3 regions of the Streptomyces sp. NPDC102490 genome follow, and region 3 is predicted to be linked to each of the others. Evidence: riboswitches for the same ligand, from Rfam matches in the RefSeq annotation. Region 3 holds a riboswitch; each other region holds the start of a gene.

Region 1 (7,274 bases), on a different contig from region 3:
TCGACTGGCGTGCGGCGCTGGAGTACCTGCACGACCGGCGCGGGGTGCGGCGGCTCATGGTCGAAGGGGGCGGGACCGTGCACACCCAGCTGCTCCAGCAGGAGCTCGCCGACGAACTGCACCTCGTCCTCGCGCCCCTCCTGGTCGGGGACCCGGCCGCGCCCCGGCTGTTCGGACCCGGCGCCTACCAGGGCGGGCGGCTCGCGCTGGTCGAGACGCGGCGGATCGAGGACGTCGTCCTGATGCGGTACCGGCCCACCGCCCCCGGCACCGGCGACCGGGTCGCCGCCGCCGACCGGCACTGGCTGGCGCTCGCCTGTGAGCTGGCCGAGCTGTGCCCGCCGTCGGACACCGCCTTCAGCGTGGGGGCGGTCGTGGTCGCCGCCGACGGGAGCGAGCTGGCGCGGGGGTACTCCCGGGAGGGCGGTGACCCGGTCGTGCACGCCGAGGAGGCCGCGCTCGCCAAGGTCGGTCCCGCCGACCGGCGGCTCGCGGGCGCCACCGTGTACAGCAGCCTGGAGCCCTGCGCCCGCCGCGCCTCCCGGCCCGCCCCCTGCGCCCGGCTGATCCTCGACGCCGGGGTGCGCCGGGTGGTCACGGCCTGGCGGGAGCCGGACACCTTCGTGGCGGGGGCGGACGGGAGCGGGATGCTCGCCGCGGGGGGTGCCGCCGTCGTCGTACTGCCCGAGTACGCGCAGCGGGCGAAGGCGCCGAACCGCCATCTGGAGGGGTAGGGAGCCGGGCGGGAGACACCGATGTGCATTCCGCCCCCGGGATGACGTACAGTGGTGAACACAACGACGCGGGGTGGAGCAGCTCGGTAGCTCGCTGGGCTCATAACCCAGAGGTCGCAGGTTCAAATCCTGTCCCCGCTACTGAAGGCCGAGGGCCGGAATCCGAAAGGGTTCCGGCCCTCGGTGCGTTTCGGCACGCGTCGCGTGTCATCCGGTCGGCCCCTCACCGCTCGCCGCCCGCCCCCGCTCCCGGAAACCTGGAGTCCGGGACGGCAAGCGGCGCGGACGTGCGGGGCGGCGGGAGACGAGTGGTGCGGCCAGGTGACGTGGACGACGAGGGAGCGTACGCCCGAGCCGGCGGCCGACTCCCCGGCGACCCCGTGCCCGACCCGGGTCTCGGCCTCGGCGACGAGCCGCAGCCCCTCTCGGCCCCGGCACCACCACCGCACCGGCGGACCCGGTACGGGCGCGCCTTCGTGCACGCGCTCCCCGTGCTGCTGATCGTCGTCGCCATCCTGTACGACGTCTTCACCCCGAGGTATTTCACCGCCGGGCCCCTCTACACGGCCGCGCCCCTGATCGCCGCCCCGCTCTACTCACGGCGCGGCACGGCGCTCACCGGCGTCGCCGTGGTCGCCGCGGTCATCGGGCTGCAACTCGGCAAGGGCGTCATCCACTACGTCGACTCCCTCACCGAGCTGATCACCATCGCGACCGTCGCCGTGCTCGCCGTCCTCGTGAACGGCATGGTCCGGCGCAGCAGCGAGCGCCTCGTCTCCGTCCGCGAGATCGCCGAGGCCGCCCAGCGCGCCGTACTGCCCCAGCCCGCCGAGCGGATCGCGGGCTTCGAGATCGCCGTCTGCTACGAGGCCGCGCAGGCGGACGCCTTCATCGGCGGCGACCTGTACGCGGTGCAGGACAGCGCCCGCGGCGTCCGGCTCATCGTCGGGGACGTGCGCGGCAAGGGCATGGGCGCGGTGGCCGCCGTCGCCGTCGTGATCGGTGCCTTCCGGGAGGCCGCCGAGCAGGAGGCGACGCTGGAGGCGGTGGCGCAGCGGCTGGAGCGGGCGCTGGCGCGCGAGGGCACCCGGCGCGACGGACTGGACGCCTTCGAGGGCTTCACCACCGCCGTACTGGCCGAACTCCCGCACGGCGACGGGACGGTCCGCATCGTCAACCGCGGCCATCCGCCGCCCCTGCTGCTCTACGCCGACGGCACCCTCGGCCCGCTGCCCGCCCGCGAGTCGGCGCTGCCGCTCGGCATGGGCGAGCTGGGCGTGTGGCCCGACCGGGCGGAGGAGATCCCCTTCCCCGGCGGGGCCACGCTGCTGCTCTACACCGACGGACTGACCGAAGCCCGGGACGCGAAGGGCGAGTTCTACGATCCGCAGGTGCGGCTGACCGGCCGGGTCTTCCGGCATCCGGCGACCCTGCTCGACACCCTCGCCGAGGACGTGCGCCGGCACTCCGGGGGCGGCATGGCGGACGACATGGCGCTGCTCGCCGTACGGCGGCCCCGGCGCGGCGAACATGATCGTTGTCACGAGCCGTGACGGCCCGACACCCCTCCGCATAACGACTGACATACCGTCAGAAAAACCTGGCGTGAAGGGGAATACTGAGACGGGGTCAACTCGCCCGGTTTTCACCGATCGTGAGGCGTACGTCCCAGTCGTTTCCGTTAACGATCAAGAGGAACGGCTTGGAATCAGAGCCCCGCGTCTATTAACGTTCGATAACGCAGCGCGGTCGTCCCAGCCGTCACAGAAGGCGGCTCCGTGCGCACGCGCCGAATCCCGCAAGGGAACCGGGGAACCACCACATTGGGGTGAATCGGGCGTCTGCCGCCGTGTCCGCACGGTCGGCGCACACCCGTAGGAGACCTTCCTGCTCCGAACCCGTCAGCTAACCCGGTAGGCGAAAGGAAGGAAAGGAGTACGCCCACGTGGCGTCCAACCGGCCTGCCCCCGAGGCCCCGTTCGTGCCCGCCGGGCACGGCACCGACACCTTCGGCTACGACGCCCCCCGTGCCGAAGAGGGTCCCTGGGAGGAGTGGAATCCCACCGCGGAATCCATCCGCCCCGTACGCGGCCGGCACCGCGTCGCCAAGCAGCGCGGCGGGCTCGCCCGCAGCTCCACCGTCCTCGGCGTCGGGGTCATAGCCGCCGTCGGCGCGGGCGGCATGGCCAGCGCGCAGACCGGCAAGCCGCCGGTGTCCATCTCCATGCCGGACCTGCCGAACGTCGGCTCACTCCTGCCCGGCGACGACGGGACGCCGGAGCCCGAGGGTTCCGCCACCCCGCTCAGCGGCATCACCCAGGCCGTCGCCGCCGACACCGCGGAGGGCACCGGCACCACCGACGCCGGTGAGTCGCTGCGGGCCCGGATCATGGCGCAGGCCGAGCAGCAGCAGGCGCAGGTCGAGACCAAGGCCGCCGCCGAGGCCCGGGCCGCCGCCGAGAAGAAGGCCGCGGAAGCCGCCGCCAAGGCGGAGAAGGAAGCCCGGGAGAAGGCCGCCGCCGCCAAGAAGAAGGCGGAGGAGGAGGCCGCGAAGAAGGCCGAGGCCGAGCGGCTCGCGAAGCTGGCCAAGCAGTACACGCTGCCGACCTCCTCGTACACCATCTCCTCCACGTTCAACCAGGCCGGTTCCCTGTGGTCCTCCGGCCACCACACCGGCCTCGACTTCGCCGCCCCCACGGGCACCCTGCTCAAGGCGGTGCACAGCGGCACGATCACGTCGGCCGGCTGGGACGGCTCGTACGGCTACAAGACCGTGCTCACCCTCGACGACGGCACCGAACTCTGGTACGCGCACCAGTCGTCCATCAGCGTCAGCGTCGGCCAGAAGGTCACCACCGGTGACGTCATCGGCCGCGTCGGCGCCACCGGCAACGTCACCGGCGCCCACCTCCACCTGGAGGTCCACACCGCAGGCGGCTCGGGCATCGACCCGATGGCCTGGCTGCAGAGCAAGGGCCTCACGCCCTGATCCACCCCGCTCCCCGACCACCCCGCTGAACCCGGCGGTCCTGACGGCAACCCCCCGGCGTCAGGGCCGCCGGTTTGCCGGATTTTTGCGCCTTGGCCGGAATGACCTGCTCCGGTGCGGTCGTTGACGCCCTACATGACTTCTCTGCGCACACTCGGCTCCTCCGGCCTCGAGGTCTTCCCGCTCGCCCTCGGCGGCAACGTCTTCGGCTGGACCGCCGACCAGGACGCCTCCTTCGCCGTCCTCGACGCCTACACGGCGGCGGGCGGCAACTTCATCGACACCGCCGACGCCTACTCCGCCTGGGCCGACGGCAACAGCGGCGGCGAGTCCGAGACCGTCCTGGGCCGGTGGTTCGCGGCCCGCGGCAATCGTGACGACGTCGTCCTCGCCACCAAGGTCAGCCAGCACCCCGAGTACCCGGGACTGTCCGCCGCGAACATCAAGGCCGCGGCCGACGCCTCGCTGCGCCGCCTGGGCACCGACCACATCGACCTCTACTACACCCACTACGACAAGCCCGAGGTGCCGGTCGAGGAGATCATCGGCGCCCTCGACGAGCTGGTGAAGGCCGGCAAGGTGCGGCACATCGCCGCCTCCAACATCTCCGCCGAGCGGCTCGCCGCGTCCCTGGAGTTCTCCGACCGCGAGGGCCTCGCCCGGTACGTCGCCCTCCAGCCGCACTACAACCTGGTCTCCCGCGACACCTACGAGGGCGAGCTGCGCGACCTCGCCGAGCAGGCCGGTCTCGCCGCCGTGCCGTACTACGCCCTCGCGGCCGGCTTCCTCACCGGCAAGTACCGGCCGGGGACCGCGGTGGACAGCCCGCGGGCGGGCGGTGCGGCCAAGCACCTGGAGAGCGAGCGCGGCCGCCGGGTGCTGGCCGCCCTGGACGAGATCGCCGAGGCCCACGACGCTCCGGTCGCCACCGTCGCCCTCGCCTGGCTGGCCGCCCAGCCGACGGTGGCGGCGCCGATCGCGTCCGCGCGCACGGTGGAGCAGCTGCCGGCGCTGCTGGGCGTGGCCGAGCTGAGCCTGACGGCGGACGAGGTCGGGCGGCTGACACGGGCGTCCGCCTGACGCGGGCGTCCGCCTGAGCGGACGGACGGCGCGAACCTACGGCCGGTGCGGGCCGGGCGGCGGGTACGGGGCGCCCGGGTGGGGCGGCGCGTACGGGCCGAGAGGCGCCTGCGGTCCGTAGGGGGCGTACGGGGTGTACGGGAGGTGCGGGGCGTACGGAGCGGGCGCGCTGCGGGGGGCGTACCCGGGGTGCGCCCCGCCGTACGGGTACGCCCACGGCGGCATCGGCCGCGGCACGGGCGGCGGCGGTGCTGTGGCCCGGGCGGCGTGGTCCAGCGCCGGGCGGGCCACGTCCCGCAGGTGCCACAGGGCCTCCAGCAGCGCCCGCTCCCGCACGGTGAAGTCGGCGCCCGCCCGGCCCCGGCGCCCGCGCTGCCTGAGGAACGCCACCGAGGTCGCGCAGGCCTCGTACCGCGCCACCGCCCGCGCCCCTTCCTTCCCGGCGTGCCGGCGGGCGTACTGCCGGGCGATGCGGCGGGCCCGCATTGAGCCGAGCGCGTACGGCTCCGCGGGCGTGAGCCACCCGGCGACGACGTACGCGGGCAGCTCGGCCCGTACGGTGCCCAGTTCGCGCTGCCTGGACCAGATCACCAGCCAGGTCAGCAGGCCGAAGGACGGCACCATGAACGCCGCGTACACGGCGAAGAAGCCGTACTGGCCGAACGCGGCCGAGCCGTTCCACAGGGCGTGCACGCCCATCGCGAGCAGCAGCCCGGCCGACGGGAGCAGCGACCGGCGCACGCGGTGCCGGCCAGCCGAGAGCGCGGCGATGCCGAAGCCGATGCCGGTGAGCACGGTGAACAGCGGGTGCGCGAACGGCGACATCACGACCCGCACGAAGAAGGTCGCCGCGGTGACGGAGGCGATGCCGCTGTCGCCGGTGAGCTGGTCGGTGCCGAAGGCGGTGCCCAGGTACAGGATGTTCTCGGTGAAGGCGAAGCCGGTGGCGGTGACCCCGGCGACGACCACGCCGTCGACGATGCCGGTGAAGTCCCGTCTGCGGAAGAGGAAGACCAGGAGGACGGCGGCGGCCTTGGCGGACTCCTCGACGACCGGCGCTATCACCGTGGCGCCCAGGGTGTCCGCGCCGGCCGGGTCGGCGGTGGCGGTCGCTATCCAGCGGGTCGCGAAGCTGTTGGCGACGATCGCTATCAGCGCCGCCGCGCAGGCCCCCCAGGCGAAGCAGAAGAGCAGGTTCCGCCAGGGGCCGGGGTCCACCCGGTCCAGCCAGCGGAACGCGGCTATGAGCAGCGGCACGGGCAGTACCGCCAGGCCCAGCCCCACCAGGAAGCCCTGCGTGCCGGTCTGTTCACGCACCAGGGCCAGGATCACCAGCCCGGACAGCGCGAGCAGGGTGATCAGCGCGCCGTAACGGACCCAGGGGCGCTGCCACCAGTGCGTATGCCGGTGCGCACGGGTCGGGTACGGGGGACAGGTGGCCACGGCATGGACCCTAACCGGTGGGGGGCAGCTCCTTGTGCTGTACGCGACGGAAGAGCAGGTCGTTCACCACATGTCCCTTGTCCAGTCCCTGGCCCTCGAAACGGGTCAGCGGCCGGTGTTCGGGACGGGGCGCGAATCCGCCGCCGGGCACGGTGTTCTCGAAGTCCGGGTGCGCGGTGAGCACCTCGAGCATCTGCTCGGCGTACGGCTCCCAGTCGGTGGCGCAGTGCACGACGGCCCCCGGGGCGAGCCGGGTGGCGGCCAGGGACAGGAACTCCGGCTGGATCAGCCGCCGCTTGTGGTGCCGCTTCTTGGGCCACGGGTCGGGGAAGTAGACGCGCAGCCCGGCGAGGGAGCCGGGGGTGAGCATCTCGCGCAGCAGGATGATCGCGTCGCCGTTGCCCACCCGGATGTTGGACAGCGCCTTCCGCTCCGCGAGAGCGAGCAGGTTTCCCTGGCCGGGGGTGTGGACGTCGACGGCGAGGAGGTTGGTGTCCGGGTCGGCGGCGGCCATCTGCGCGGTGGCCTCGCCCATGCCGAAGCCGATCTCCAGGACCACGGGGCGGTCGTTGCCGAAGAGTTCGGCGAGGTCGATGACCCGCCGGCCGTCGATGTCCAGTCCCCATACGGGCCACAGCCGCTGCAACGCGTCCGCCTGCCCGGTGGTCACCCGGCTCCGCCGGGGCTGGAAACTCCGGATCCGCCGCTCGAAGTGCGACCCGGCGGGATCGGCCTTCGGGCCGTCGGGGAAACGGGGCTCGCCCTTGGCGCGGACGGGGCGCGGGGAGGCCCCGGCCGAGGGCGGGGGAGCGGCGTCGGCCTCGGGGGCGCGGTGGAAGTCAGACACAATGCGTCGATTTTAGTCCGCGCACGCGGTTGCGATGGCCTATCGAACTAGTTAGAGTCTCTAACGCAAGCGATAGAGCAAAGCCGTATGTCGCACTGTATGCCGCACCGTGGAGGAGAGACGCCGTGATTCACCACCAGATCCGCCTCGCCATGCGCCCCGACGCACCGCAGGACAAGGT
Region 2 (7,274 bases), on a different contig from region 3:
CGGGCAACTCGACCGGTCCGCACCTGCACTTCGAGGTGCGCCCCGCGGGCGGCTCGTCGATCGACCCGCTGCCGTGGCTGCGCAGCCACGGCATCAACCCGACCTGACGCCGTAACGTCTCGGCGGACCGGCCGGGCGGCCGCGGTCGGCCCGGGCGAACACCCGGACCCTCACCGCACCGCCCCGCCTCACACCCTCAGAGCTTCTCCACCGGCGCGTACCGCAGCAGCAGCCGCTTCGGCTTGGTGTCCCCGAAGTCGATCGTCGCCTCCGCGTTGGACCCGGTGCCCTTGACCCCGACCACCGTGCCGAGGCCGAACTGGTCGTGCGTGACGCGGTCGCCGACCGCCAGCGACACCGTCGGCTGCTCGGCGCCGGCCGACCTGCGGGTGGCGAAACCGGACGCGCCGGACGCCGACGAGCGGGAACGCGACGACGACAGCGACGCCGCCACACCCGAGACCGGCACCGAGGACGCGGGGCCGTTCGCCCCGGTCCGCTTCCACTCCAGGTGGGGAGCGGGGATCTCCTCCAGGAACCGCGAGGGCGGGTTGTACGACGGCTGGCCCCAGGCGCTGCGCAGCGTCGACCGGGTCAGGTAGAGGCGCTCGCGGGCGCGCGTGATGCCGACGTAGGCGAGGCGCCGCTCCTCCTCCAGCTCCTTGGCCTGGCCGAGGGCGCGCAGGTGCGGGAACACGCCGTCCTCCATGCCGGTGAGGAAGACGACCGGGAACTCCAGACCCTTGGCGGTGTGCAGGGTCATCAGGGTGACGACGCCGTCGCCGTCCTCCTCGTCGGGGATCTGGTCGGAGTCGGCGACGAGCGCCACCTTCTCCAGGAAGTCGGCCAGCGTCCCGGCCTCCTCCCCCTCGGCCCGCTCCTGCTCGAACTCCAGCGCGACGGCCGCGAGTTCCTGGAGGTTCTCGATGCGGGTCTCGTCCTGCGGGTCGGTGGAGGCCTGCAACTCGGCCAGGTACCCGGTGCGTTCGAGGATCGCCTCCAGGACGGTCGCCGGTCCGGCGCCGGACTCGACGATGGTGCGCAGGTCCTCCATGAGGGTGTTGAACCGCTTGACGGCGTTCGAGGAGCGCGCGGCCATGCCGTACGCCTCGTCGACGCGCCGCAGCGCCTGCGGGAAGCTGATCTTCTCGCGCTGGGCGAGGGCGTCGATCATCGCCTCCGCGCGGTCGCCGATGCCGCGCTTGGGGACGTTGAGGATGCGGCGCAGCGGCACCGAGTCCTCCGGGTTGGCCAGGACGCGCAGGTAGGCCAGGACGTCCCGGACCTCCTTGCGCTCGTAGAAGCGGACGCCGCCGACGACCTTGTAGGGCAGGCCGGTGCGGATGAAGACCTCTTCGAAGACACGGGACTGGGCGTTGGTCCGGTAGAAGACGGCGACGTCCCCGGCCTTGGCCTCGCCCGCGTCGGTGAGGCGGTCTATCTCGTCGGCGACGAACTGCGCCTCGTCGTGCTCGGTGTCGGCGACGTACCCGGTGATCCGGGCGCCGCTGCCCTGGTTGGTCCACAGGTTCTTGGGGCGGCGGGACTCGTTGCGCTCGATGACCGCGTTGGCGGCGCTGAGGATGGTCTGGGTGGAGCGGTAGTTCTGCTCCAGGAGGATCGTCGTCGCGTCCGGGTAGTCCTCCTCGAACTGGAGGATGTTGCGGATGGTGGCGCCGCGGAAGGCGTAGATCGACTGGTCGGCGTCGCCCACCACGCACAGCTCGGCGGGCGGCACCTCGGCCTCCGGCGGCACGTCGACGGGGTGCTCCGAGGGCACGCCGACCAGCTCGCGCACCAGGGCGTACTGGGCGTGGTTGGTGTCCTGGTACTCGTCGACCAGGACGTGCCGGAAGCGGCGGCGGTAGTGCTCGGCGACGTCCGGGAAGGCGCGCAGCAGATTGACCGTGGTCATGATCAGGTCGTCGAAATCGAGGGCGTTGGCCTCGCGCAGCCGCGACTGGTACATGGCGTACGCCTGGGCGAGGGTCTTCTCGAAGCCGTCGGCGGCCTGGGCGGCGAAGTCCTCCTCGTCGATCAGCTCGTTCTTCAGGTTGCTGATCTTCGCGCTGAACGACTTCGGCGGGAAACGCTTCGGGTCCAGGTCGAGGTCGCGGCAGACCAGCGCCATGAGCCGCTTGGAGTCGGCGGCGTCGTAGATCGAGAACGACGAGGTGAAGCCGAGCTTCTTCGACTCGCGGCGCAGGATGCGGACGCACGCGCTGTGGAAGGTCATCACCCACATCGCGTGGGCGCGCGGGCCGACGAGCTGCTCCACGCGCTCCTTCATCTCGCCCGCGGCCTTGTTGGTGAAGGTGATCGCGAGGATCTGGCCGGGGTGGACGTTCCGCTCGGCCAGCAGGTGGGCGATGCGGTGGGTGAGCACGCGGGTCTTGCCGGAGCCGGCACCGGCCACGATGAGCAGCGGGGAGCCGGAGTGGACGACGGCGGCGCGCTGGTTGTCGTTCAGCCCCTCCAGGAGCGCGGCGGCGTCCAGGGCGGGGCGCGGGGCGCCGTCCCGGTAGTGGGTGTCCCGGTCCGGGGGCGCGTCGAACTTCCCGCCGAACAGATCGTGCGGGACCTGCTCCGGTCCGTGATCGTCCTCGGGCGGCGGCGGGGGTTCCTCCTCGTGACCCCGGGGGGTCTGGAGGCTCGCCAGGAAGCTGTCGTCAAAGAGGCTGCTCATCGCTCTCCGAGTCTAGGGCGCCCCACCGACAACCCGGTGCCACCCCGGAAAATGCCCCGGCACTCCTGGGCCGGGCACGCCCCGCGACCGGCCGCGACACGAAGAGTGACGCCCGCCACCTGCGCAAAGGCGCCCGCGCGGAAGGTCACGAAAATGTATCGGGCATATCACCCACCAACCTTCACAGCGGCCACACGAGTTGGCTACGGTGCGGGCAGGCCGCTCGACCCCCTCCGGCGAACCTCGCCGGGCCGCGCGGCCTCCGCCGAGTCCGGCCTGCCCGCACGGCAGCCGGAGCCGGGGACCCAACCGAGACTTTGGGGTGAATCGGCCGCACCGCCCTCCATGAGGGACGGACCCGCCGTAGGGCAACCCTTCCGAACCACCGCCCGAACCCGACAGCTAACCCGGTAGGCGGAGCACTGGAAGGAGTCGCCTCCTTGGCGTCGCACCGCAAGTCGCGTCCCACCGGCACCCGCGTCGCGGGCATACGGACCCCGGCCCTCGCCACCGCGGCCCTCACCTCCGTCGCCCTGCTGTCCCAGACGGCGAACGCCACGCCGTCGGACGACCGGCCGACCCTCGAAGAGGTCGAGAAGAAGGTCGACGACCTCTACCGCCAGGCCGGGTCGGCGACCGAGAAGTACAACGCGGCCAAGGAGAAGACCTCCAAGCAGCGCAAGAAGGTCGACACCCTCCTCGACGACGTCGCCCGGCGCACCCAGAACCTCAACGACGCGCGCGAGGAGCTGGGCTCCTTCGCCTCCGCCCAGTACCGCACGGGCGCCTCGGTCCCGGAGACCGCGACCCTGCTGCTCGCGGACTCGCCGCAGGACTACTTCGACCAGAACCAGCTGATGAACCGGCTCACCGGCCGGCAGAAGAGCGCCGTCGACGACTACGTCACCCAGCAGTCCGAGACGATGAAGAAGCGCCGGGAGGCCACCGAGAGCCTCGAGACGCTCACCGACGCGCAGACCGACCTCAAGACGGCCAAGTCGACCGTCCAGAAGAAGCTGGCCACCGCGCGGGAGCTGCTGTCGGAGCTGACCGCCGAGGAGAAGGCCCGGCTCGCGGCGATCGAGAAGAAGAAGCAGCAGGAGGCCGCCCGCAAGGCCGCCGAGCTGGCGAAGCAGCAGACGGCGCGGGAGGCGGCCGAGCGCGAGCGGCGGGAGGAGGCCGCCCAGCAGCAGGAGAGCGGCGCCGGAACCGGCGGTACCGGTTCGTCGGGGTCGTCGGGCTCGTCGACGCCGGACACCTCCAACGGCACCAAGGCGGAGAAGGCGATCGCCTTCGCCCGCGCCCAGATCGGCAAGCCGTACGTCTGGGGCGCCACGGGCCCCGGCTCCTACGACTGCTCGGGCCTCACCCAGGCCGCCTGGAGGGCCGCGGGCGTGAGCCTGCCCCGCGTCACCTACGACCAGGTCAACGCTGGCACGACCGTCTCGGTCTCCCAGGCGCAACCCGGTGACCTGGTCTTCTTCTACGACGACCTCAGCCACGTCGGCCTGTACATCGGCGACGGCATGATGATCCACGCCCCGAAGCCGGGCGCGTACGTCCGCGAGGAGTCGATCTTCTACGACGGAGAGTCGTCGATCCACAGCGTGGTGCGCCCGGCCTGATCCTCGGGGGTCTCTAGCATCGGGCGCATGTCATCGGCCACCCATCCCTCCGCGCTGCGCACCTGGTGGGCGCAGCGTCCACCGGCGGCCGGGGCCGCGGTGATGGCGACCGGCATCGTGTCGGTCGCCCTGCATCTGACCGGCCGCGAGGTCCTGTCCCGGACCGCTCTGGTCCTGGCCTGCACCGCCTGGCTGATACTGGCCGCGAACTTCGTCTACCTGCTGCTCGCCGACCGGGCGCAGTGGGTACGGCGGGCCGGGACGCCGGGGGCGCTCACCGCCGTCGCCGCGACGACCGTGCTCGGCACCCGTTTCTCGCTGCTCGGCTGGTCGCTCCTGGCGGCGGTGCTGCTGGCGCTGGCGGTCGTGCTGTGGCCGTGGCTGCTGTACCTGGTGGTGCAGCGCTGGGGGCGGCGGATGCCCGGGGCGGTCTTCCTGAGCTGCGTGGCCACGGAGGGGCTCGCCGTGCTCGCCGCCACGCTGGCCGCGGCCACCTCGACGCCCTGGCTCGCGCACGCGGCGCTGGTGCCGTTCTGGCTGGGGATCGTGCTCTACCTGATCGCGCTGTTCCGCTTCGACCTGCGGCAGGTGGCCCGTGGCTCGGGGGACCACTGGGTGGCGGGCGGCGCGCTCGCCATCTCGGCCCTCGCCGGCGCCAAGCTGCTCGCGGCGGCCGGGACCGGCATGTACCTGTGGAACGCGGACGACCAGGCCGTCCTGCACGACGTGACCGTCTTCCTGCTCACGCTCGACCTGGCCTGGTACGCCGTGCTGCTGGCCGCCGAGATCGCCTGGCCCCGCCTCCGCTACGACGTGCGCCGCTGGTCGACCGTCTTCCCGCTCGGCATGACGGCGGCGGCGACGCTGTCCGTGGCCGTGGCCGTCGACGTCCCGTGGCTGGACGTGCCCGGCCGGGCGCTGCTGTGGATCGCGGTGGCCGGGTGGCTGGCGGTCGCGGCGGGGGCGGTCGTCCGGGCCCGGGCCGGGCTGCGGTCCGCGGCAGCGGACTCCGGGGCGGCGGTCAGGTCCACAGCACCGCGATGAAGATGTTCACCAGGGTCAGCGCGCCGACCAGGCCGAACAGCGGCTTGTCCACCTTCTCGTCGTCGCGCTTCACGTAGACCAGGCCGAGGATCACGATCAGCACGGCGAGCTTCACGCCGATCTTGACGTTGTCGACGGCGTAGTCCTGGGCCTGGTTGAGGCCGACCAGGACGGCGCCGGTGACCAGCATCGTCAGCGCGCCGTGCAGCATCGCGGGGGTGAACCGGGCCGCGCCCCGGCCCATCGCCTTCATCTGGGTCAGGAAGCCGCCCAGGAGCGCGGCGATACCGATGATGTGCAGGCCGACGAAGAGGTGGATGAGTACGTCCATGAGGCCGGAGCCTAATGAGGGCGTGGGCGCGCCCGGACACCGGCCCGCCCCGGCGCTCCATAACAGCTCACGTTCCCCATCCGCCTCCGATCCGGCATATCGGTCATCACCCTGCGTGAAGGCGACGGGCCCTGGAGCTGGTTGCGGTCACATACGGTCGCCGCACGATCCGCTGCCGCCACTTCCGTGCATCCCGTCACCGGACCGTTACCGACCCGCCTAGCGTCCTGGCCCAGGCGGCCGGAGCGGACCGGCGCCGACCCGGCACGGGCCGGAGTCGAGTCGTACGGAAGGACGTGGATCGCAGGTGGGAACGCACCGCAGGCCGCGACAGCGCGCGACGGGCGGCGGCAGAGCACGTACGGCGGCCACGATCACCCTCGCGGGCGCGGCCACCGCCACGGGCCTGGGCGGGACCGGACACGCCGATCCGCAGCCGACGGCGGCGCAGGTCAGGGCCAAGGTGGACAAGCTCTACCAGGAGGCCGAGGTGGCCACGGAGAAGTACAACGGCGCGAAGGAGAAGGCGGACGCCGCCGAACGGCGCCTGGAGGAGCTGCGGGACGAGGCCGCCCGCAAGGAGGACCGGCTGAACTCGGCGCGGGAGGCGCTGGGTTCGGTCGCGGCGGCGCAGTACCGCAGCGGCGGCCTGGACCCGGCGCTGCAACTGGCGCTCTCGTCCGACCCGGACCGGTATCTCGACGGCGCCGCGTTCGTCGAGCGGGCGGGCAGCCGGCAGACGGCCGAGGTGGGCCGCGTACGCAAGGAACTGCGGGAGATCGAGCGGCTGCGCGGGGCCGCCCGCGTCGAGGTCTCCTCGCTGAAGGCGCGCCGGGCCGAGCTGAAACGTCACCGCGAGACCGTCACCGGCACGCTGGAGTCGGCCCGCCGCCTGCTGTCCCGGCTGACCGCCGAGGAACGCGCCCGCGTCGGCGACGGAACGGGCGATCGCGCCTCCCGCGCCGCTTCCGCCGGCTCCCGGGAGGGCCTGTCCGCCGCCGCGAAGGCCCCCGACTCCCGCGCCGCGGCGGCCGTGGCCTACGCCTACCAGAAGCTCGGCAGCCCCTACGTGTGGGGCGCGACCGGCCCGAACGCCTTCGACTGCTCGGGCCTCACCCAGGCCGCCTACCGCGCGGCCGGCGTCTCCCTGCCCCGCACGACCTACGCCCAGATCGGCGCGGGCCGCCGCGTCGGGCGGTCCGAACTCCTCCCCGGTGACCTGGTCTTCTTCTACTCGGGCATCAGCCACGTCGGCATCTACGTCGGCAACGGGCGTATGATCCACGCCCCGAACCCGTCGGCTCCGGTGCGGGTCGCCCCGGTCGACGAGATGCCGTTCGCCGGGGCGACGCGGGTGGTGTGAGGCGCACACGCCGCCCCGTGCAAAGCCGTCAGACCAGCCGCCGCGCGGTCGCCCAGCGGGTCAGCTCGTGCCGGTTGGACAGCTGGAGCTTGCGCAGGACCGCCGAGACGTGGGACTCGACCGTCTTGACCGAGATGTACAGCTGCTTGGCGATCTCCTTGTACGCGTAGCCGCGGGCGATCAGGCGCAGTACCTCGCGCTCGCGCTGGGTGAGCCGGTCCAGGT
Region 3 (7,274 bases):
CTCGGTGAGCTTGGCCGACGGGTCGGCGGCGGAGCCCTCGCCGTCCCCACCGGAGCCCGGGCCGCCGGACATTCCGGACAGCAGGCCGCTCTCCAGCCCGCCGAGGTCCGGCAGGCCGAGGTCGGTGTTGATGCGCACGGTGCCGGACAGCTGCTGGACGTCCGACTTGGCGATCTTCTCTATGAGCTGCTCCGCCGTGACCTTCGGCAGGTCGGGGTCGCCGGAGTCGGCGAGCGCGGGGACGAGCCCGATCGTCGCGGCCGCCACTCCGATCACCGCGACCGGGACGACGTACCGCGCGGCCTTGCGCCGTCCGGCCCGCAGCTCCTCGCCCTCCCCGGCGGTCGTGTTGTCGTCGGTATCGATCGGTGCCATGTGTGCCCTACCTCCGTCGTCGGCGGCGGCTGTCTCGCGACCTCGCACTCGGTTCACCCGTGAGCCGCCATTCTCACCCGAATCGGTGAGGATTGGTGTTTTTCCGTGGTGTCTATCTGACCAAATCACCGGAGCACAAGCGTCAGACCGCGGGCTCAACTCCGCCTACTCCTGCGGGATGACACGGAGGGGCGGCGGGTCCACCGGCCCGTAGGGGGCGACGAGCGACGGACGGCGCGCCACGGGCCGCAGGGCCGTCAGCCGGCCCGGTGCACCACCGCGTCGCACAGCTCGATCAGCGCGGCCTTCGCGTCGCACTCCCGCAGCGGGGCCAGCGCGGCCCGGGCGTCCTTGGCGTACCGGACGGTGTCCTTGCGGGCCTGCTCCAGCGCGGGGTGGGCGCGCAGCAGGCGCAGCGCCTCGGCGTGCCGCGCGTCGTCGCTCAGGTCGGAGTCGAGCAGCTCGCACAGCGCGACGTCCTCGGCGAGCCCCCGCCGGGCCGCCCGTTCGCGCAGCCGCAGCACGGGCAGGGTGGGGATGCCCTCGCGCAGGTCGGTGCCGGGCGTCTTGCCGGACTCGTCGGAGTCGGAGGCGATGTCCAGGACGTCGTCCGCCAGCTGGAAGGCGACACCGAGCCGCTCGCCGTACTGGGTCAGCACGTCGACCACCGTCTCGTCGGCGCCGGACATCATCGCGCCGAACCGGCAGGAGACCGCCACCAGCGATCCCGTCTTGCCGCCCAGCACGTCCAGGTAATGGTCGACCGGGTCGCGGCCGTCCTGCGGGCCGGCCGTCTCCAGGATCTGGCCGGTGACCAGCCGCTCGAACGCGAGGGCCTGGACACGGACCGCCTCGGGGCCGAGGTCGGCGAGGATCTGCGAGGCGCGGGCGAACAGGAAGTCACCGGTGAGGACGGCGACCGAGTTGCCCCAGCGGGTGTTCGCGCTGGGCACCCCGCGCCGCACGGCGGCCTCGTCCATCACGTCGTCGTGGTACAGCGTGGCGAGGTGGGTCAGCTCCACCACCACGGCCGAGGGCACGATCCCGGGGGCGTAGGGGTCGCCGAACTGGGCCGAGAGCATCACCAGCAGCGGCCGGAACCGCTTCCCGCCGGCCCGCACCAGGTGCTGGGCGGCCTCCGTGATGAACGGCACCTCGCTTTTGGTTGCCTCGAGCAACCCTTCCTCGACAGCAACCAATCCGGCCTGGACATCGGCTTCCAGAGCCTGGTCCCGCACGCTCAGCCCGAACGGCCCGACGACGGTCACGAGGGGTCTCCTGTCTGCTGGTGTCTACTGGCGATTACCTGGTTTGTCGATAGGTCGCTGCCACCACTCAAGTCAGCGTATCCGGTCACGTTTCGATCACCGCTAGCGCCCACCGTTACAGGCTGGTCGGTATCGGATCATGAACGGTATGTTTTTGATCAGGTGATATGAGCAGATTTTGATTGATATCGCCAGAGGGGACGAGCCGGATCAGGAGGGCGGACGGGCCGGAAGCCGCCACCGAAGATCCCACCACTCCTCCCAACGGCCCGCACTTCGAGAACGTCACCCGATCGCCACACGCGCCCGTACCGGCCCGCACCGGTCCGCGCGCAACGGCCCACACGCACCGGCCCGCGCACACCCGCTCGCACCGGTCCGCGTACGGCCGCCCGGCAGGACCGGCAGGCGCCTCCCCGGCGGTCCACTCCCCACCCCGCTTCCCTCCTCCCGCCGCTCGACACCCGAAGCCGTCCCCACCTGCGGCCGGTTGGCGCCTAGTTGAGTCGAATGCCCGTTTTGCCGTGCTTACTGAGGCCAGTGAGTTGGCTCACTCCGGGCCGCCCGCAGGCAACCCCGCCCGAACCTGTGCCCTCCCTTTGCCCCGCAAGCCAGTTGAGGCTTGGCAACAGCAAAGGATCAAGAGCCTCAAACGCCTCAGACCAAGGTCAACAGGCACGTTGGGTGATTCCTGCACTTGTTCCGGACATGTGCTCTCGCATACGTTCCCGGCCTGTCGGGCGGACGCCGAATCCTGCCACCGCCCGTCGCACAGTCATCCACCCAACACACTCGCCGGCAGGAGCGGGGGACCCAGGTAAGTCGCCGCACCGGTCACCACCGGAGCGGCTCGGGGTGAAGCCGTACCCGTCAGGGGCGCGGCCGGGCACCTCCCCGCCCGAACCCGACAGCTCACCTCGTAGGCGTAAGGAGAGGGACACATGTCTGCCAACGGTCAGAACCGTCACGCCCGCACCAGCCGCCTCGTCCGCAAGCTCGCGGTGGCCGGCACCGGCGCCGCGGTGCTCGCGCTGCCGCTCATCGGCGCCACCACCGCCTCCGCGGCCACCCCGGCCGCCGCCACGACCGCCGCCAAGGCGGCCACGACGTACCCGGACAACCTCGACGGCTGGATCCGCGAGTCGCTCGCCATCATGGCCCAGCACGGCATCCCCGGGACCTACGAGGGCATTCACCGCAACATCATGCGGGAGTCCTCCGGCAACCCGCTCGCCATCAACAACTGGGACATCAACGCCGTCAACGGCACCCCGTCCAAGGGTCTGCTCCAGGTGATCGACCCGACCTTCCAGGCGTACCACGTGCCCGGCACCTCCTGGGACCCGTACGACCCGGTCGCCAACATCACCGCCGCCTGCAACTACGCGGCCGACCGCTACGGCTCGATGGACAACGTCTTCAGCGCGTACTGAGCCGTACGCCGCCCGGTCCTCGCCTAAGAGGTACCGAAGATCCGCTCGAGGACGACGGCCACGCCGTCGTCCTCGTTCGTCGTGGTGACCTCGTCGGCCACCGCCTTGAGTTCGGGGTGGGCGCCGGCCATGGCGACGCCGCGGGCCGCCCAGTGGAACATGGGGATGTCGTTGGGCATGTCCCCGAAGGCGAGCGTCCGCCGCCGGTCGAGGCCCAGGTGCTCGGCGGCCAGCGCCAGGCCGGTCGCCTTCGTGATGCCGCAGGGCTGCAACTCAACGGTGCCGGGCCCCGACATGGTGACCGTGGCGAGGGAACCGACCACCGCGCGCGCCGTCGTCGCCAGTTCGTCGTCGGTCAGCTCGGGGTGGCGCAGCAGCACCTTGCTGATCGGCCTGGACCACAGCTGCTCGCGCCGCTCGACGCGCACCGCGGGCAGCGTCGGGTGGGGCATCAGGTAGCCCGGCTCGATGAGCGTCAGGCCGTCGACGCCGTCCTGGTCGACGGCGGCGTGCACCTGGCCCACCTCGGCCTCGATCTTGCCGAGCGCGGTCTCGGCCAGCTCCCGGTCCAGGGTGACCGACCACAGCATCCGGTGCGCCCCGGCGTCGTACACCTGCGCGCCCTGCCCGCACACCGCGAGTCCCGTGCCGCCGAGCCGGTCCAGCAGGGGGCGCACCCGGGGGGCCGGCCGCCCCGTCACCACCAGGTGCCGCGCCCCCGCCCCGGCGACCCGCGCCAGCGCGGCCAGCGACCGGTCGGAGACGGTGTCGTCGCCGCGGAGCAGCGTGCCGTCCAGGTCGGTGGCGACGAGGGAATATGCGGTGCGGTCCATGATCAGAGAATACGGACACCGCACCCGTCCGACTCACCCGTGACCGCTTCCGAACGAGGGCGTAGCGAATGCGCTCGAACTGGAATGAGGATGCACGAGTGCGCCCGATCCTGCCCAAAACCTGACACATCATCGGCTAAAGCCGGGTCAGGGCCTGTACACCGGTCCCCGTGCACACCACCGCGTCAAGATCCCGTCCCGGGCGCCGCCACCTCCGGTCGCACTGCCCAAGACCGGTGGGTCAGCCGTAACGTGTGGCCCGACCACGCAGACACGGCGCGCACGGCGCACATGGCGAGCACGAAAGCGAGGCAGCACCTGATGCCCCCCTTCGATGTCCCCGAGGGCGATCCCTTCGGTCCGCACAACCTTCCGTACGGCGTGTTCTCGATCCCCGGCTCGCGCGACCGGACGGTGGGCGTCCGGCTCGGCGACCACGTCCTCGACGCGGGCGCGGCGGCCCACGCTCTCGGCTCGCCGTACGCCTCCCTGCTCGCACGGCCCACCCTCAACCCGCTGCTGGCGGCCGGGCGGACGGCGTGGTCGGACGTGCGGCGCGCGCTGACGGCGTGGGTGACGGTCCCCTCCCACCGCGAGGTCCTGGAACCGCTCTTCCATCCGCTGTCGTCGGTGACCCTGCACCTGCCCTTCGAGGTCGCCGACTACGTCGACTTCTACGCCTCCGAGCACCACGCCCGCAACGTCGGCCAGATCTTCCGCCCCGACGCCGCCGACTCCCTCACCCCGAACTGGAAGCACCTCCCGATCGGGTACCACGGCCGTTCCGGCACGGTCGTCGTGTCCGGCACCGACGTCGTACGCCCGTCCGGGCAGCGCAAGGCACCGGCCGACGCCGCTCCCGTCTTCGGCCCTTCCGTACGCCTCGACATCGAGGCCGAGGTCGGCTTCGTCGTGGGGGTGCCGTCCGCACCGGGCCGTCCGGTGGCGCTCGGCGACTTCCGCGAGCACGTCTTCGGGCTCTGCCTGCTCAACGACTGGTCCGCGCGGGACGTCCAGGCGTGGGAGTACGTGCCCCTCGGCCCGTTCCTCGGCAAGTCCTTCGCCACGTCGGTGTCGGCGTGGATCACCCCGCTGGACGCGCTGGAGGAGGCGCGGGTGGCGCCGCCCGAGCGCACGCACGAGCTGCTGCCCTACCTGGACGACACCGCCGACGACCAGGACGGCCCCGGCGGCTACGACCTGCGGATCTCCGTCGCCCTCAACGGCCACGTCGTCTCCGAGCCGCCGTTCTCCACCATGTACTGGACGGCCGCCCAGCAGTTGGCCCACATGACGGTCAACGGCGCCTCGCTGCGCACCGGCGACCTCTACGGCTCGGGCACGGTGAGCGGGCCGGCCGAGCGGGAGCGGGGATCGCTGCTCGAACTGACCTGGAACGGCCGCGACCCGCTGGAACTGCCCGACGGCAAGCGGACGTTCCTGGAGGACGGGGACGTGGTGACCCTCACGGCCTGGGCCCCGGGACCGGACGGGGTCCGGGTGGGGCTGGGAGAGGTGACCGGGCGGGTGGTCGGCCGGGACGTCTGACCGGGCGCGGGCGAGACCCCGGCGGCACATGCGGCCACGCGGGCGCGGGCGAGACCCCGGCGGCACATGCGGCCACGCGGACGCGAGCGAGACCCCGGCGGCACATGCGGCCACGCGGACGCGAGCGAGACCCCGGCGGCACATGCGGCCACGCGGACGCGAGGAGTGCCCCCGGCGGCGTGCGGCGACGCGTGCGGTCGGGAGGCTCCCGCCGACCGGTCGGTGGGGGCACCCATTCCGGAACCCGTGCCCGTCGACACCTGACTCCCGCCACCCGGCCCCGTCATACTGGCGTCGGGCGGTGTCCGCGCACGGCCCGGCCCAGCACAGCCCCTGTACAGCCAGAGCCGCCCATCCTCGACCAGGATCCGGAGCCAGTGGCATGACCGTCTGCCTGCTCCTGCTGTTCGTCGTCGCCGTGACCGCCGCGGTGCCGGTGCCGCGCGCGCTGACCCGTTCCGCGTGGCCCGAGCGGGACCCCGTGGTCGGGTTGTGGGTGTGGCAGTGCCTGGTCGCCACCGTGCTGCTGTGCTGTCTGACGGCTCTGGTCCTCGGTGCCGCCGCGGTCTTCGGGACGGTCCGCGCCCAGTTGTTCGCACCGGCGCCGCCCGCGGTGACCGCGGCGTACAACCTCTCCGCCGGTCCGTTCTGGGCGGCTGTCCTCACCCTGCTGCTGGCGGCCGGGGCCGCCTGGACGACCGCGATGCTCGCGCGCGAACTCGTCGAGGCCCGCCGCCGGCGCGCCCGGTCCCGCGCCCATCTGCGCGAGCGCGCCCCCGACCTGCCCGCCGGACTGCCCGCCGCCCGCGGGCCGCTGCTGGTGCTGGAGGACGAGTACCCGGACGCCTGGTGGATGCCCGGGAGTCCGCCGCAGCTGATCGTCACCACCGGTGCCCTGCACCGCCTCACCGACCACCAGCTGGACGCCGTCCTCACCCACGAGCGCGGCCACGCCCGGGCCCGCCACGACTGGCTGCTGCACCTGTCGACCGCCCTGGCCACCGGGTTCCCGAGCGTCCCGCTCTTCGCCCACTTCTGCGACCAGACCCACCGCCTGGTCGAACTCTCGGCCGACGACACCGCCTCCCGGCGCTGCGGCCACCTGACCACCGCGCTCGCCCTGATCGAGCTGAACCAGCACCGCGGCGTCCTGTCCTGCGCCTCCAGCCACCGCCTCCTCGGCGAACGGGTCGACCGCCTCCTGGAGCCCCAACCCCGTCTGCCCCGCCGCCACCGCGCCCTGACCACGGCGACAGCGGCCCTGGTCCCGCTCCTCCCCCTCCTGATCACCTTCGCCCCGGGCCTGACGGCCCTGACGTAACCCCACAGCCACGGGCACCCACCCCTCCACTCGGCGCCCCGGTGAGAGCCACGGTGGCAGCCAGGGTGAGAGCCGGGGTGAGAGCCACGGTGGCAGAACTCCCCCACGCCGGGCAGAAACCCCAGCTCACCCCCACAACCGGCGGAGCCCCAGGTGGCGCAACATTCCCGCAACACCACTAATCCCACTGGATAGGTATGGTTCCAGCCATGCCGCCCACCGCACGCATCCGAGACCACGCCGGTCAAGGCGCGACCACCGTCGCCGCCCACCGCACGCGGCGTCGGCTGCGCGCCGACCGGGCCCGGCAACTGGCCGACCTGCTCCGCCGCCAGCTCCTCGACGACGCCTTCCCCGACGGCACCCTGCCCCACGAGGACACCCTCGCCGCCGACTACGACACCACCCGCAACACCGTCCGCCTGGCGCTCGATCTGCTGCGCGCCGAAGGGCTCGTGGCCCGCCGGCCCGGGATCGGCACCGTGGTCGTGGCCCG

What was found. Region 3 has a riboswitch for cyclic di-AMP ahead of ACIRGB_RS32260 (transglycosylase SLT domain-containing protein). Riboswitches for the same ligand answer to the same signal wherever they lie in the genome.
Region 1: another riboswitch for cyclic di-AMP. It lies ahead of ACIRGB_RS03495 (M23 family metallopeptidase); the one in region 3 lies ahead of ACIRGB_RS32260 (transglycosylase SLT domain-containing protein).
Region 2: another riboswitch for cyclic di-AMP. It lies ahead of ACIRGB_RS02945 (NlpC/P60 family protein); the one in region 3 lies ahead of ACIRGB_RS32260 (transglycosylase SLT domain-containing protein).

The regions. Positions count from the first base shown of each region.
Region 1 covers NZ_JBIWJU010000002.1:18,814-26,087, reverse strand. Annotated here, with positions in the region: gene ACIRGB_RS03510 (dihydrofolate reductase family protein) at 1-734, shown strand, start outside; tRNA gene ACIRGB_RS03505 (tRNA-Met) at 802-875, shown strand; gene ACIRGB_RS03500 (PP2C family protein-serine/threonine phosphatase) at 1,061-2,287, shown strand; cyclic di-AMP (ydaO/yuaA leader) riboswitch at 2,512-2,668, shown strand; gene ACIRGB_RS03495 (M23 family metallopeptidase) at 2,680-3,723, shown strand; gene ACIRGB_RS03490 (aldo/keto reductase) at 3,859-4,803, shown strand; gene ACIRGB_RS03485 (PrsW family intramembrane metalloprotease) at 4,840-6,246, opposite strand; gene trmB (tRNA (guanosine(46)-N7)-methyltransferase TrmB) at 6,257-7,093, opposite strand; gene ACIRGB_RS03475 (Dabb family protein) at 7,219-7,274, shown strand, end outside.
Region 2 covers NZ_JBIWJU010000001.1:643,132-650,405, forward strand. Annotated here, with positions in the region: gene ACIRGB_RS02935 (peptidoglycan DD-metalloendopeptidase family protein) at 1-107, shown strand, start outside; gene pcrA (DNA helicase PcrA) at 197-2,686, opposite strand; cyclic di-AMP (ydaO/yuaA leader) riboswitch at 2,940-3,120, shown strand; gene ACIRGB_RS02945 (NlpC/P60 family protein) at 3,127-4,311, shown strand; gene ACIRGB_RS02950 (tellurite resistance/C4-dicarboxylate transporter family protein) at 4,339-5,355, shown strand; gene ACIRGB_RS02955 (hypothetical protein) at 5,333-5,686, opposite strand; gene ACIRGB_RS02960 (NlpC/P60 family protein) at 5,994-7,049, shown strand; gene ACIRGB_RS02965 (response regulator transcription factor) at 7,078-7,274, opposite strand, start outside.
Region 3 covers NZ_JBIWJU010000016.1:95,260-102,533, forward strand. Annotated here, with positions in the region: gene ACIRGB_RS32250 (outer membrane lipoprotein carrier protein LolA) at 1-375, opposite strand, end outside; gene ACIRGB_RS32255 (polyprenyl synthetase family protein) at 633-1,643, opposite strand; cyclic di-AMP (ydaO/yuaA leader) riboswitch at 2,427-2,583, shown strand; gene ACIRGB_RS32260 (transglycosylase SLT domain-containing protein) at 2,585-3,076, shown strand; gene ACIRGB_RS32265 (HAD family hydrolase) at 3,100-3,909, opposite strand; gene fahA (fumarylacetoacetase) at 4,231-5,457, shown strand; gene ACIRGB_RS32275 (M56 family metallopeptidase) at 5,840-6,778, shown strand; gene ACIRGB_RS32280 (GntR family transcriptional regulator) at 6,988-7,274, shown strand, end outside.